Regions from separate parts of the Kocuria sabuli genome, predicted to be linked through region 3. Evidence: riboswitches for the same ligand, from Rfam matches in the RefSeq annotation. Region 3 holds a riboswitch; each other region holds the start of a gene.
What was found. A riboswitch is a leader RNA that binds a small molecule or an ion and turns the genes downstream of it on or off. The one in region 3 is predicted to bind thiamine pyrophosphate.
Positions count from the first base shown of each region.

Region 1: it holds a riboswitch for thiamine pyrophosphate, as region 3 does, so the genes downstream of both, RE027_RS09380 (3-oxoacyl-ACP reductase) here and thiM (hydroxyethylthiazole kinase) in region 3, are expected to answer to the same signal.
Region 2: it holds a riboswitch for thiamine pyrophosphate, as region 3 does, so the genes downstream of both, RE027_RS06160 (ECF transporter S component) here and thiM (hydroxyethylthiazole kinase) in region 3, are expected to answer to the same signal.
Region 4: it holds a riboswitch for thiamine pyrophosphate, as region 3 does, so the genes downstream of both, RE027_RS16775 (FAD-dependent oxidoreductase) here and thiM (hydroxyethylthiazole kinase) in region 3, are expected to answer to the same signal.

Region 1 covers NZ_JAVHZE010000007.1:134,660-137,857, forward strand. The annotation lists gene eat (ethanolamine permease) at 1-70, opposite strand, end outside; gene RE027_RS09375 (FadR/GntR family transcriptional regulator) at 274-1,104, shown strand; TPP riboswitch at 1,312-1,415, shown strand; gene RE027_RS09380 (3-oxoacyl-ACP reductase) at 1,463-2,227, shown strand; gene RE027_RS09385 (LLM class flavin-dependent oxidoreductase) at 2,239-3,198, shown strand, end outside.
Region 2 covers NZ_JAVHZE010000004.1:115,718-118,915, forward strand. The annotation lists gene RE027_RS06140 (Na+/H+ antiporter subunit E) at 1-547, shown strand, start outside; gene RE027_RS06145 (MrpF/PhaF family protein) at 544-816, shown strand; gene mnhG (monovalent cation/H(+) antiporter subunit G) at 822-1,280, shown strand; gene RE027_RS06155 (DUF4235 domain-containing protein) at 1,339-1,611, shown strand; TPP riboswitch at 1,731-1,851, shown strand; gene RE027_RS06160 (ECF transporter S component) at 1,944-2,552, shown strand; gene RE027_RS06165 (ABC transporter ATP-binding protein) at 2,549-3,198, shown strand, end outside.
Region 3 covers NZ_JAVHZE010000001.1:89,238-92,435, forward strand. The annotation lists gene thiE (thiamine phosphate synthase) at 1-469, opposite strand, end outside; gene thiM (hydroxyethylthiazole kinase) at 466-1,341, opposite strand; TPP riboswitch at 1,333-1,426, opposite strand; gene RE027_RS00405 (Rne/Rng family ribonuclease) at 1,520-3,198, opposite strand, start outside.
Region 4 covers NZ_JAVHZE010000026.1:12,053-15,250, forward strand. The annotation lists gene RE027_RS16765 (hypothetical protein) at 1-819, opposite strand, end outside; gene thiE (thiamine phosphate synthase) at 913-1,632, opposite strand; TPP riboswitch at 1,648-1,749, shown strand; gene RE027_RS16775 (FAD-dependent oxidoreductase) at 1,745-3,070, shown strand; gene thiS (sulfur carrier protein ThiS) at 3,067-3,198, shown strand, end outside.

The DNA of each region.
Region 1 (3,198 bases), on a different contig from region 3:
CCCCGGACCGGAGCTGACGGTGCTGGAAGTACTCGTCGGTGTCGTGCGGCCGTGCTGGGGAGTCGGGCATGGGACGATCCCTCCGGGTTCCGCAAAGGTCTGAAAACAGACGTATGAGGTCAGTGCTGACAGTCTGTGGTCTCCCCTGAGGACCGTCAAGACCCTGCATCCGCGCGGGTCGGAGTTCGCGACGGCTGTGCCCGCGGACCACTGGCGGCCCGATGCGGCCGTGGCACGATGGGCGCAGGACCCAGCGCAAGGAGGAGCGCCACCGTGAGCGACCCCGTCCCGCACCCCCTCATCCGGCCCGTCCGGCAGGGCAACGCCTTCGAGGAGGCCGTCGAGCGGATCCTGGACTCGATCCGCCTCGGCCTGTTCCGCAGGGGCGAGCGGCTCCCGCCCGAGCGGGAGACGGCGGCCCTGCTGGGCATCTCCCGTTCCACGTTGCGCGAGGCCCTGCACGAGCTCCAGGACGCGGGCGTCCTGGAGGTGGTGCGCGGCCGGTACGGCGGGACCTTCGTGACCGGCCGGACCGCCCACCCGGACGAGGACCTGCCCCGGGTGGACCCCGCGGAGGTCGAGGACGTGATCGTGTTCCGCGCCGTGGTGGAGCCCGCCGCGGCCGAGCTGGCCGCGGCGGCCGCCCTGAGCGCGGCCGCCCGCGCCCACCTGCGGGCATGCCTGCGGCAGGTCGAGGAGAGCTCCCCGGAGGACTACCGCCCCGCCGACGCCCGCTTCCACATCGCCGTGGCCGAGCTCGGCGGCTGCCCCAGCCTGGTCCGCGCGGTCGCGGAGGTCCGCTCCCGGGCCAGCGACCTGCTGGACCGCATCCCGGTGCTGCCGGTCAACCTCGAGCACTCCGACCGCCAGCACCGGGAGATCGCCGACGCGATCCTCGGCGGGAACGCGCCCGGTGCCCGGGCCGCGGCCCTGGCCCACCTGGAGGGCACGGCGGCCTTGCTGCGCGGCTTCCTGGGCCACGGCGCCGAGCACGGGACCGCGAAGGAGGCCGGGAACGGAGCCGAGGACGGGACGGGCGAGCAGACCGGCGAGCAGACCCGCAACGGCCTCCCGGGCCGGGAGCGGCCCCCCGGTGGCCGCTGAACCGCACAGCCCCGGCCGGGATGCCGAGGGCTCCCGGCGCCTCGGCCCCCGGCAGCGGGCGTCGCGGCGCCGGGACTCCCGGTCTGAGTGCCCGCGGCGCCGGTCCGGCGCCGGCGGCGGGCGGTCATGGTGGTGCGGTCGGCGCAGCGCCGGCCCTGATCCCGCGCGCTGGACGGAGGGCAGCGAGGGCGCGGGTCTATACTCGGCCGCAGTGACACGGGGTGCCGGCCCCACGCGAGGAGCCTGCTGAGACGACACCCGTCGAACCTGATCCAGTTCGTACTGGCGAAGGGATGTCCTGACGGGCCCGGCCGTGACCGCCCCGCACCTCCTCTCGCCCTGACCCTCAGGGAGACCCATGCAGATCGCAGAACAGACCGTGCTCGTGACCGGCGGCGGCCGGGGCCTCGGCCGCAGCGTCGTCGAGGCCTTCGCCGCCCAGGGCGCGAAGGTCGTGGTCAACTACCGCGCGTCCCGGACGGCCGCGGAGGAGCTCGCGGAGCAGTACGGCCCGGAGCGGGCCGTGGCCCTGGCCGCCGACGTCACCGACGCGCAGCAGGTCGCGGACCTGCTCCGCGCCGCCCGCGAGCACTTCGGCTCCCCCGTCACCACCGTGGTCAACAACGCGCTGGCGGACTTCTCCTTCAACGGCGACGCCCGCTCCGGGGCCGAGGACATCGGCTGGGAGGAGTTCGAGGCGCAGTTCGCCGGCAGCGTCCGAGGCTCCCTCAACACCGTCCAGCAGGCCCTGCCCGCCATGCGGGAGCAGGGCTTCGGCCGGGTGGTCAACATCGGCACCAACCTGTTCCAGAACCCGGTGGTCCCGTACCACGACTACACGGCGGCGAAGGCCGCGCTGCTGTCCCTGACCCGCACCCTCGCCAAGGACCTCGGCGCGCACAACGTCACGGTCAACATGGTCTCCGGGGGCCTGCTGCGCACGACCGACGCGAGCGCCGCCACCCCGGAGGAGGTCTTCGACTACATCGCCTCGGCCACGCCCCTGGGCCGGGTCACCACCCCGGCCGAGTTCGCCGACGCCCTCCTGTTCTTCGCGTCCCCCTGGGCGCGCTCGGTCACCGGGCAGAACCTGGTGGTCGACGGCGGACTGGTCCTCGACTGAGCGCGGCCGCCGTGACCTCGCCGCGACAGCTGCACCTCAACGCCTTCCTCTTCGGGGCCGGCCACCACCAGGCGGCCTGGCGCCGCCCGGAGTCCCCCCTGGAGCAGCTGGGGGACATCGCCTACTGGGAGCGCCTCGCCCGCACCGCCGAGCGCGGCCTCTTCGACGCGGTGTTCTTCGCCGACGGGCACAGCGCCGGGGACGTCGGGTCCGGGCCCCGGTGGTTCCTCGAGCCGCTCACGGCCCTGTCCGCCATGGCGCGGGCCACGGAGCGGATCGGACTGGTCAGCACCGTCTCGACCACCTTCTGGACGCCGTTCCACGCCGCCCGGATGCTCGCCTCGCTCGACCACATCAGCGGCGGCCGGGCGGGGTGGAACGTGGTGACCTCGATGTTCGACGCCGAGGCGCGCAACCACGGCCTGCCGGGGATGCCGCCGCACGACGAGCGCTACGCCCGGGCCGAGGAGTTCGTGGACGTCACGCTGCGGCTGTGGGACTCCTGGGCCGACGACGCCCTGGTCCGGGACCGGGACGGCCTGCACGCCGACCCGGAGCGGGTGCACCCGGTCGGCCACGCCGGGGAGCACTTCCGCGTGGACGGGCCGCTGACCGTGCCCCGCTCGCCCCAGGGCCGCCCGGTCCTGTTCCAGGCCGGCGCCTCCGGGCCCGGCCGCGACCTGGCCGCGCGCTGCGCGGAGGGCATCTACGCCGTGGCCTACGACCTGCCCAGCGCCCAGGAGTACACCGCGGACCTGAAGCGGCGGGTCGCCGCGGCGGGCCGGGACCCGGGGAGCGTGGCGGTGATGCCCGGGCTCGTGGCCTACGTGGGATCCACGGAGCGGGAGGCCCTCGCCCAGCAGGCGGCGGTGGACGCCCTGCTGCCGACGGAGCAGTCCCTGGCCCAGCTGAGCACCTTCGTCCAGCAGGACTGCAGCGGCTGGGAGCTGGACGCCCCGGTCCCCGGCCTG
Region 2 (3,198 bases), on a different contig from region 3:
GCTCGTGACCTGGGTGCTCTACCTGCCCCCGGTCCAGCTCTCGGGCCGGTTCGACCCGCTGCAGTTCGCCCTCTTCGCCGTCACCTTCGTGTGGCAGGTCGCGAAGGCCAGCGTGGAGGTCATGCTGATCGCGGTCCTCGTGGGCCCCCGGGCGCGCAACGCGGTGGTGGGCGTCGGCCTGCGCACGCGCTCGGACCTGCTCCTCACGGCCACCGGCCACACCATGACCCTGATCCCCGGCTCGCTCGTGGTGGAGGTCGACCGCGCCACGGCCACGCTGTACTTCCACGCGCTCAACGTCCGCACCCCCGAGGAGGCCGAGTCCTTCCGCCGGTCGGTGCGGCAGGTCGAGGCCGCGTGGATCCGGATCATGGGCTCCCGGGAGGAGCTCGCCGCCCTGCGGGCCGAGCGCCGCGGGGGAGGCCGTGCGGCCGCGGAGCAGCGGGACAGCGCCGCGATCGGCTCCCCGGTCACGGCCGGGCAGCAGATCGTGGGCGGCCGTCGGACGGACGTCCCGACCGAGACCCCCGAGGAGGACCGCCCGTGATGGAGATCGCCGTGGCCGTGGCGGCCGTGCTGCTCAGCACGGCCACCGCAGGCGCGCTCTACCGCCTCGCCAAGGGCCCGTCGCTGCTGGACCGCGTGGTGGCCACGGACGTGCTGCTGGCCATCGTCGCGGCCGCCCTCGCCGTGGAGATGGCCTACCACGGCCACCTCGACAACCTGATTCTCATGGTGATCGTCTCGCTGGTCGGCTTCATCGGGTCCGTCACGGTGGCGCGCTTCGCCACCCAGACCGCCGAGCACGGGAAGTGAGCGCCGTGCTGGACACCGTCCTGGACGCCGCCGCGGCCGTGTGCATGGTGCTCGGCGCGCTCATGTCCCTCGCCGCCGCGATCGGCCTGGTCCGGTTCCCGGACCTGCTGACCCGCATGCACGCCGGGACCAAGCCGCAGGTCTTTGGGCTGCTGCTGCTGCTCACGGCCGTCGCCCTGGAGAACAGGGACCCGGTCATGGTCCCGCTCATCGTGCTGGGCTGGGTCTTCCAGCTGCTCACCGTGCCGGTCTCGGCCCACATGGTGGGCCGCTCCACGTACCGCACGAAGCACCTCAACCGGGCCACGCTGACGCAGGACGACCTGCAGGAGGTGCTCAACCGCACCGGCGAGCGGGGCACCGGCGAGCCGGGCCCGGCCGGGCCACCGGCCGCGGACGGCCGGCGCGCCGACGGCCGGCACGTCGACGGACAGCAGACTGACGGATCGGGGCGGACGCGTTAGGCTGGGCACGATCGACCGGGCGCACCCGCGCCGCCCCGACGACAAGGAGCAGCAGTCCATGAACACGAAGATCCTCGAACTCGCCGGCACCGGCCTCTCGCTGGGCGGTGTGGCCCTGTCCCACAAGGTGCTCGGCTCGGTGTGGACGCGCGCCACCGGCAACCCGCCCCCGGCCAAGAACCCGGACCCGGACGAGGCGTGGACCGGCATCATCATCTGGTCCCTCGTCACGGGGCTCGTGGGCACCGTCATCAAGGTCGCCATCTCCCGCCAGGTCGCCAAGATGGAGAACGAGGACAAGCCGAAGGCCAAGAGCCAGGCCGAGGTCTGAGTTCCGCAGGCACCTCGTGAGGGGGCCCGTTCCGCCGGACACCGCATCGGTCCCCGGCGGGACGGGCCCCCTGCGCGTGCGGGGAGCAGGCCGGTGCGCGGCCGGGGTAGACTCGGGGCACTGAACGACAGGGGAGCGCTGCCCGCCGGAAGGCCGGCGCGGCGCTGAGAGTGCGGATCGCCGCAGACCCTCGAACCTGCTCCGGTTAGCACCGGCGAAGGGAGTCGAGCATCTCAGGGGTGCACCCCGGGTGCGCGCCGACGGCGCGGCCCGTGGCGTCCCGTCCCCTCCTGGTACCGATGGCTCGCAGAGCCCAGGAGGAAGAACGTCCGATGAACACCACCACCCACCGTCCCGCAGCCCGTGCCCGCACGTCCTGGCGCGTCGTCGACATCGTCGTGGCGGCCGTTCTCGCCGCCGTGTGCGCGGTCGTCTTCTGGGCGTGGTCGAACCTGCTCTACCCGCTGACCGCCGCGGCCTCGGTGGCCTACCCGCCCGGGACGGCCCTCATCGGAGGGGGCTGGCTCGTGGCCGGCGTGCTCGGCGGCCTGATCATCCGCAAGCCCGGCGCCGCCCTGTTCTGCGAGCTGCTGGCCGCGGTCCTCGAGGGCCTGCTCGGCACGCACTTCGGCTGGACGGTGGTCCTCTACGGCCTGATCCAGGGCCTCGGGGCCGAGCTCGTCTTCGCCGCCGTGCGCTACCGCCGGTTCAACGCAGCCGTCGCCGTGGCCGCCGGCGCGGTCAGCGGTCTGTTCCTGGGGATCACCTCGAACGTGCTCGCCAACTACGAGTGGGCCCTCGGTCACCAGATCGCCTACCTGGTCTTCTCGGTCGTGTCGGGCGCGGTGCTCGCCGGCCTGCTGATGTGGGCCGTGGTCAAGGCGCTCGCGGCCACGGGCGTGCTGCAGGGCCTGGCCTCGGGCCGGGTCGCGCGGCGATGACCGCCTCGCCGGGGCGGCGCCCCGGTGCGCCCACCGCTGCGGGGGCGCGCGTCGAGGCCCGGGGTTTCGGCTGGCACCACCCCGGCCGGGACGCCCCTGCCCTGCGGGGCATCGACCTCGTGGTCGAGCCGGGGGAGCGGGTGCTCCTGCTCGGGCCCAGCGGGGCGGGCAAGTCGACCTTCCTGCACGCCCTCGCGGGGGTCCTGCACGACGACGACGGGCTCTCCCGCAGCGGGGAGCTGCTGCTCGACGGCACGGACCCCGACCGGGCGCGCGGCCGGGCGGGGCTCGTGCAGCAGGACCCCGAGTCCCAGGTGGTGCTGTCCCGGATCGGCGACGACACCGCCTTCGGCCTCGAGAACCTCGCCGTGCCCCGGGAGCAGATCTGGCCGCGGGTCCGCGCCGCCCTCGACGACGTGGGGCTGCCCCTGCCGCTCGAGCACCCCACCGCCGCCCTGTCCGGCGGGCAGAAGCAGCGCCTCGCGCTCGCGGGCGCGGTGGCGATGCGACCGGGCCTGCTCCTGCTGGACGAGCCGACCGCGAACCTGGACCCCGCCGGGGTGCTGCAGGTCCGGGACGCCGTGGTCGAGTGCCTCGACCGCAGCGGGGCGGCCCTCGTGGTCGTGGAGCACCGCGTGGCCGTGTG
Region 3 (3,198 bases):
CCAGCGGCTCGGGGTGGTCGGGCTTGGTGCGGGTGGCGTGCACGGCGCCGACCCCCAGGTAGTCGACCGTGCCCGGCGGCAGGGCGGCCGCCGCGTCCAGCTCCTGCGCCGTGGCGGCGCTGAGGCCCAGGACGGCGTCCGGCCCGCAGATCCGCCGGGCCAGCTCCACCGGCAGGTCGGACTGGCCGACGTGCACCCCCGCCACGGGGGCCCCGGCCGCCCGGGCGGCCAGGTAGGCGTCGGCGCGGTCGTCCACGAGCACGGGCACGTCCCGGCCCACGCGCTCGGCGACGGCCATCAGCAGGGCCACCAGGTCCCGGACCGGGGCGTGCTTCTCCCGCACCTGCACCATGGTGGCGCCGCCGGCCACGGCGGCCGCCACGACGTCGGGGACGCTGCGGGGCGCGCTGAGCGCGGAGTCGGTCACCAGGTGCAGGACCAGGGCGGCGGGATCGAGGTGGGCGCTCACCGGGCGCCCGCCTCGCGCACGAGCCCGGCCCGGGCGGCGATCCGCTCCGGCGTGATGGTGTGCAACCGGTCCAGCAGGGCCACGGCGAACGAGCCGGGGCCGCCGCAGTCCGCGGCCGCGTCCTCGGCCGCCAGGGTGTAGACCGTCGTGGCGGCGACCGCCGCCGCGGCCGCGTCCGCCCGGACGGCGGTGAACGCGGCCATGAGCGCGCCCAGGGCGCAGCCGCCGCCGGTGACGCGGGTCAGCAGCGGCGTGCCGTGCGGGACCCGCACCACGGCGCCGTCCGGGGCGCGCACGAGGTCTACGGGTCCGGAGACGGCCACCGCGGCGCCGGCCTGCCCGGCGAGCGCGGCGGCGGCGTCCCGGGCGGCGTCGATGCCGTGGGTGGCGTCCGTGCCGCGCCCCCCGGCGCCGCCGGCGAGGCCGATGATCTCCGAGGCGTTGCCGCGCACGATCGCCGGCCGGTGCTGGAGCAGGTCGCGGGCCAGCGCGGTGCGCACGGGCAGCACGCCCACGGCCACGGGGTCCAGGACCCAGGCCCGGCCGGCGCGGCGGCGGGCCCCGACGGCCTCGTAGGCGGCGCCGCGCTGCTCGGCGGTGGGCGTGCCGGTGTTGACGAGCAGCCCGTCGGCGAGCTCGGCGAAGACGCCGCCCTCGCCCTGGATGTCCGTCATGGCGGGCGAGGCGCCCACGGCGAGCAGGACGTTGGCGGTGAAGTTGGTGACCACGGCGTTGGTGATGCACTGCACCAGCGGCGCCGCGGTGCGCAGGTCCTCGAGGGCCGCGGCGGCGTCCTCGGCGAGCGCCGGGTCCGGCGGCGCCGTCCCCTCCGCTCCTGCGGGGCGGGCGGGCGGGGGTACGGCATCGCGCATCTGCGACATCCCTTCGCTAGTACTGGCTAGATCAGGTTCGACGGGTGTGCTCTCAGCCGCTCGCGCGGCACCCCGTGTCAGGTGTCCCCCAGTCTAGTCGCCGCGACGCCGGGACCGGACGGCGGAGGGCCCCGACCGTGCGGTCGGGGCCCTCCGTGGGGTGTCGGCGAGCGGGGGCTCAGCCCTGGCCGGTGGGCCGGCCGCTCGTGAGGTCCTCGGCCTTGACGCCGACGCCCACGACGGTCGGCGCCCGGTCGGGGGAGCTCCGCTGCGGGGACTCCGCGGCGGTCCTCGCCTCGTGGCGCGCGCCCTCGGCGGCGGCCGCCTGCCCGGCGGTCACCTCGGCCTCGCCCGGCCGGGCGGCCGGGGCCGACGCACGCCGGGAGCGGCGGCGCGGGCGGACCGGCTCGGCCGGGGCCTCGGCGGCGGGTTCCGCCGACGGCCCGCTCGCAGCCGGCCGCTGCGCCGGGGCGGCGGGCTCGGGAGCCTCCGCCTCCTCGGCGGCGGGGGCCTCCTGCTCGGGGGCCAACTGCTCGGGGGCCGCCCCCTCCGGGGTGTTCTGGCCGAAGGCCTCCGCGAGGGAGTCCAGGCTCAGCCGCGGCGCCTCGGCGGGCTCCTCGACGGCGGGCACGTGGCCCTGCGGGAGCTCGATGACCTCGCCCTTGATGGTCAGGCGCGAGCCCTGCTCGGTCACCGCCTCGCGGTCGTCCCGGTCGGCACCGCGCTCGTCCTCGGCCGGGTCGAGGGTCTCCCCCGCCTCCTGCTGCTCGGCCGCGGCCTCCCCGTTCTGACCGCGGTTGCGGCTGCGCTTGCCGCGCCGCTTCTTCCGCGAGCGTCCCGAGCCCTCCGGCCGGGACTCCGCCGGGGCGGCGGACTCGTCGCCGGGTGCCGGTTCCGCCTCGTCCGGGGTCTCGTGGTGGGTGGCGGCCGCGATGGTCGCGAACGCCGTGCGCGCGGCATCGGCCTTCGCCTTCTCCGCGGGATCGGGCTCGGCGCCCTGGGCCTCGGCACGGGCCGGCTGCTGCTCGGCCGGGCCGCGGCGGTTGCGCTTGCGCTCGGTGCGGTTGGGCCGCTGCTGGTCGCGCGGGTCCCCCGTGACGCCGCCGGAGCGGCTCTCCAGCGGCTGCTCGTGGACGACCACGCCCCGGCCGGCGCAGTGCTCGCACGGCTCGGAGAACACCTCCAGCAGGCCCGTGCCCATCCGCTTGCGGGTCATCTGCACCAGGCCCAGGGAGGTCACCTCGGCCACCTGGTGCTTGGTGCGGTCCCGGCCCAGGCACTCCACCAGGCGGCGCAGCACGAGGTCACGGTTGGACTCGAGGACCATGTCGATGAAGTCGATGACGATGATGCCGCCGATGTCCCGCAGCCGCAGCTGCCGCACGATCTCCTCGGCCGCCTCCAGGTTGTTCTTGGTGACGGTCTCCTCGAGGTTGCCCCCGGAGCCGGTGAACTTGCCGGTGTTGACGTCGACGACCGTCATGGCCTCGGTCCGGTCGATCACGAGCGAGCCGCCCGAGGGCAGGAAGACCTTGCGGTCGAGCGCCTTCTGGATCTGTTCCTCCACACGGTAGTTCACGAACAGGTCCTCGTCCTCGTCCCACTTCTTGAGCCGGTCGAGCAGGTCCGGCGCGACGTAGGTCACGTACGCCTCGATGTTGTCCCACGCCTCGTCGCCCTGGACGACCATCGTGGTGAAGTCCTCGTTGAAGACGTCGCGGACGGTCTTGATCGTCAGGTCCGGCTCCGCGTAGAGCATCTCGGGGGGCAGGGTCTTGGTGGAGCCCGAGCGCTCCTGGATCTGCTCCCACTGGGCGCGCAGCCGGTTGATGTCGTGGGTGAGCTCCTGCTCGGAGG
Region 4 (3,198 bases), on a different contig from region 3:
TCCGCCGGCCCCCGGACCGGGGAACGGGCCGCCCTGTGCCTGGCCGGGGAACGGCCCGCCGGGCTCGCCGGGCCGGCCGAGCTGCCCGGGCGGCGGCGGGGCGGGCGTCGACGGGCTGACGCCCCACCGGGGGGCCTCGGGGGCGTCCGCGATCGAGGGGTTCGACGGCGCCGGTCCGGACCCAGGGTCTCCCGGTGCCGACGGACCGGCGGGCGGCAGCGTCTCGCCGGAGAGCACGGGGCCGTCCTCGCGGTGGCCCTTCTCGGCCTCCGTCAGCAGCGCCACGAACCGCTCCAGCTCCTCGGAGCCGTCGTACTCCCGGGCGAGGAAGCGCTCGGCCCGGCGGCGCACCACCCGGTAGACCCGACCGTCGTCGGGAATGCCCAGGTCCCGGGCGGCCTGTGCCACGGCGAGCGGCGGCTGCTCGGGCAGCGGGTTCGTGCCCCACTCCAGCAGCCCCGTGAGCAGGGACCGCTCCAGGACCGAGGCCATGGCCGCCCGGGCGCCGGGCACGCGGGTGAGCTCCAGCAGCCCGCTCGGCGGCGCCGAGGGGCACCCGGGGACGTCGCCGGGCAGCCGGGCCGCCCGCTCGAGCCAGAACGTGTCGCCGAAGAGGGTGGCCAGCAGCACGGCCGCCGCGAGCCGGTCCTCGCCGGGCGGGGCGTCCTCCGGGGCGCCCTCCTCCCAGTGGGCGCCCAGCGCCCGCCGGGCGGGCTCACCGGCCAGCCGGACGCGCAGCTGCACGTCCTCCGGGCCGCGGGCGGTCTGCGCGGGATGCTGCACCGCGTGCCGCACCTGGGGGTCGAGCTCGGGGTCCATGGGCCACTCCTCCGTCGTCGTCCGGGTCCATGCTCTCTGACAGGTCCATGCTCTCAGACGGGGCTGTGCGGCCGCGGGGAGCCGGTGGGGAGTTCAGGCGGGGAGCAGGCTGCGCAGCTGCCCGGCGGCGGCCCGCGGGTCGGGAGCCTCGGTGACCGCGCGGACGACGACGGCACCGCGCGCGCCGGCCGCCAGGACCTCCGGGAGCCGCTGCTCGTCGATGCCGCCGATGGCGAACCACGGCACGGGCGCGGCCTCCGGATCGGCGTCCAGCCGGGTGCCGGTCAGCTCGGCGACCGCCCGGACGAACCCGAGGCCGGTGGCGGGCCGCCCCGGCTTGGTGGGCGTCTCCCACACGGGCCCGGTGCAGAAGTAGTCGACGTCCGGGTCGGCGAGCGCGGTCCGGGCCTGGCCGAGGTCGTGCGTGGATCGGCCGATCAGCACGTCCGGGCCGAGCAGCTGCCGGGCCTGGGCGGGGGTGAGGTCGTGCTGGCCCACGTGGAAGACGTCGGCGCCCACGAGCGCGGCGACGTCGGCGCGGTCGTTGACGGCGAACAGGGCGTCGTACTCGGCGGCGACCCGGCCCAGGAGGCGCAGCGCGGCGATCTCCTCGTCGGCGTCGATGCCCTTGTCCCGCAGCTGGACGATGCTCGCCCCGCCGGCGTAGGCGGCGTGCAGGAAATCCTCGAGGTCGCCCTGCGCGCGGCGGGCGTCCGTGCACACGTAGAGCCGGGCGGCGAAGAGCTTGTCCGCCCGGGCGCCTCTCAGCGGGGACTCGGCGGGGGCGGAGGTGTCCTGGGTATGCTGGTTCACACGCTGATGATAGGTCAGCGGTTCTGCGGGAGCCCCACCGGGCTGAGAGGGCGTCCAGCGCCGACCGCCACACCTGATGCGGGTCATGCCGCCGTAGGAAAGGACATCGCCCGTGACGTCTGCGCCTCCCGCACCTGCCGTCCCGTACCCGGACCCCGAGCATGTCCGGGCCGACGTCGCCGTGGTCGGTGCCGGTGTGGTCGGCCTGGCCACGGCCTGGGAGCTGCGCCGCCGCGGCCGCTCGGTGGCCGTGGTGGATCCCGAGCCCGGCTCCGGGGCCAGCCGCGCCGCGGCCGGGATGCTCGCCCCGGTCAGCGAGGTCCAGTACCAGCAGGAGCCGCTCTACCCCCTCATGACGGACTCGGCCGCCGCGTACCCGGCCTTCGTGGCCGCCCTCGAGGAGGCGGCGGACGGGTCGGTCGGCTACCGCACCACCGAGACCCTCGTCTGCGGCGTCGACGCGGCCGACCGGCAGGCCCTGGCCGACCTGCGCGAGCTGCAGCGGCGCCACGGCATGGCCGTGGAGCCGCTGACCCTGCGCGCCGCCCGGGCCCTGGAGCCGGCCCTGAGCCCGCGGCTGTCCGCCGTGCACCGCATCCCCGACGACCACCAGGTCGACCCGCGCCGGCTCGTGGCCGCGCTGCTCGCCGCCCTCGTCGCCCCCGGGCTGCCGGAGACCTGCCGGGCGGGAGGCCCCGACGGCGGGCCGGCCCGCCTCGTGCACGACCGCGCCGTGGGCCTGCGCAGCAGCGCCGACGGCGCGGTCACCGGCGTGCACCTGGCCGGCGGCGGGATGGTCTCGGCGGCGGAGACGGTCCTCGCGCCGGGCACGGGCCTCGCCGGCCTCGAGGGTCTGCCCGGGTCCTGGCGCCCGCCGCTGCGCCCGGTGCACGGGGACATCCTCCGCACCCGCGTGCCCGGCGGGGCGCCCGCGCTGCTCGAGCGCACCGTCCGCGGCCTGGTCCACGGGGTGCCCGTCTACCTGGTGCCCCGGGCCGACGGGACGGTGGTGATCGGGGCGACCTCGCGCGAGGACGACCTCGAGGGGACCAGCGCCGGGGGCGTGTTCCGGCTGCTGCGCGACGCCCAGGCCCTCGTGCCGGGCGTCGCCGACCTCGAGCTGGTCGAGGCCATGGCCCGCGCCCGGCCCGGCACCCCGGACGACATCCCGTACCTGGGCCGCATCCGCGGCCCGGCGGGGGAGCCCGTGCCCGGCCTCGTGGTCTCCACGGGCTACTTCCGCCACGGCGTCCTGCTCACCCCGCTGGCCGCCCGCCTCGCCGCGCGACTGGTCCTGGGCGGGGCCGTGCCGGACGACGACGCGGGGCACCTGGCCAGCACCGACCCGCACCGCTTCGACCGCCCCGCCGGGGCGCCCCCCGAGGACCCCGACCCGGCCGCGGCCGGACCCCGCCACCCGAACAGGAGCACCCGATGACCGCCATCACCCTCAACGGCCGCCCGCACGCCGTGGCCGGGGGCACCACCGTCGTCGACCTCGTGGCCGAGACCGTCGGGCGCCCCCTGGGCCCTGACGGCGCCCCGCTGGACGGCCGCCGCCTGGGC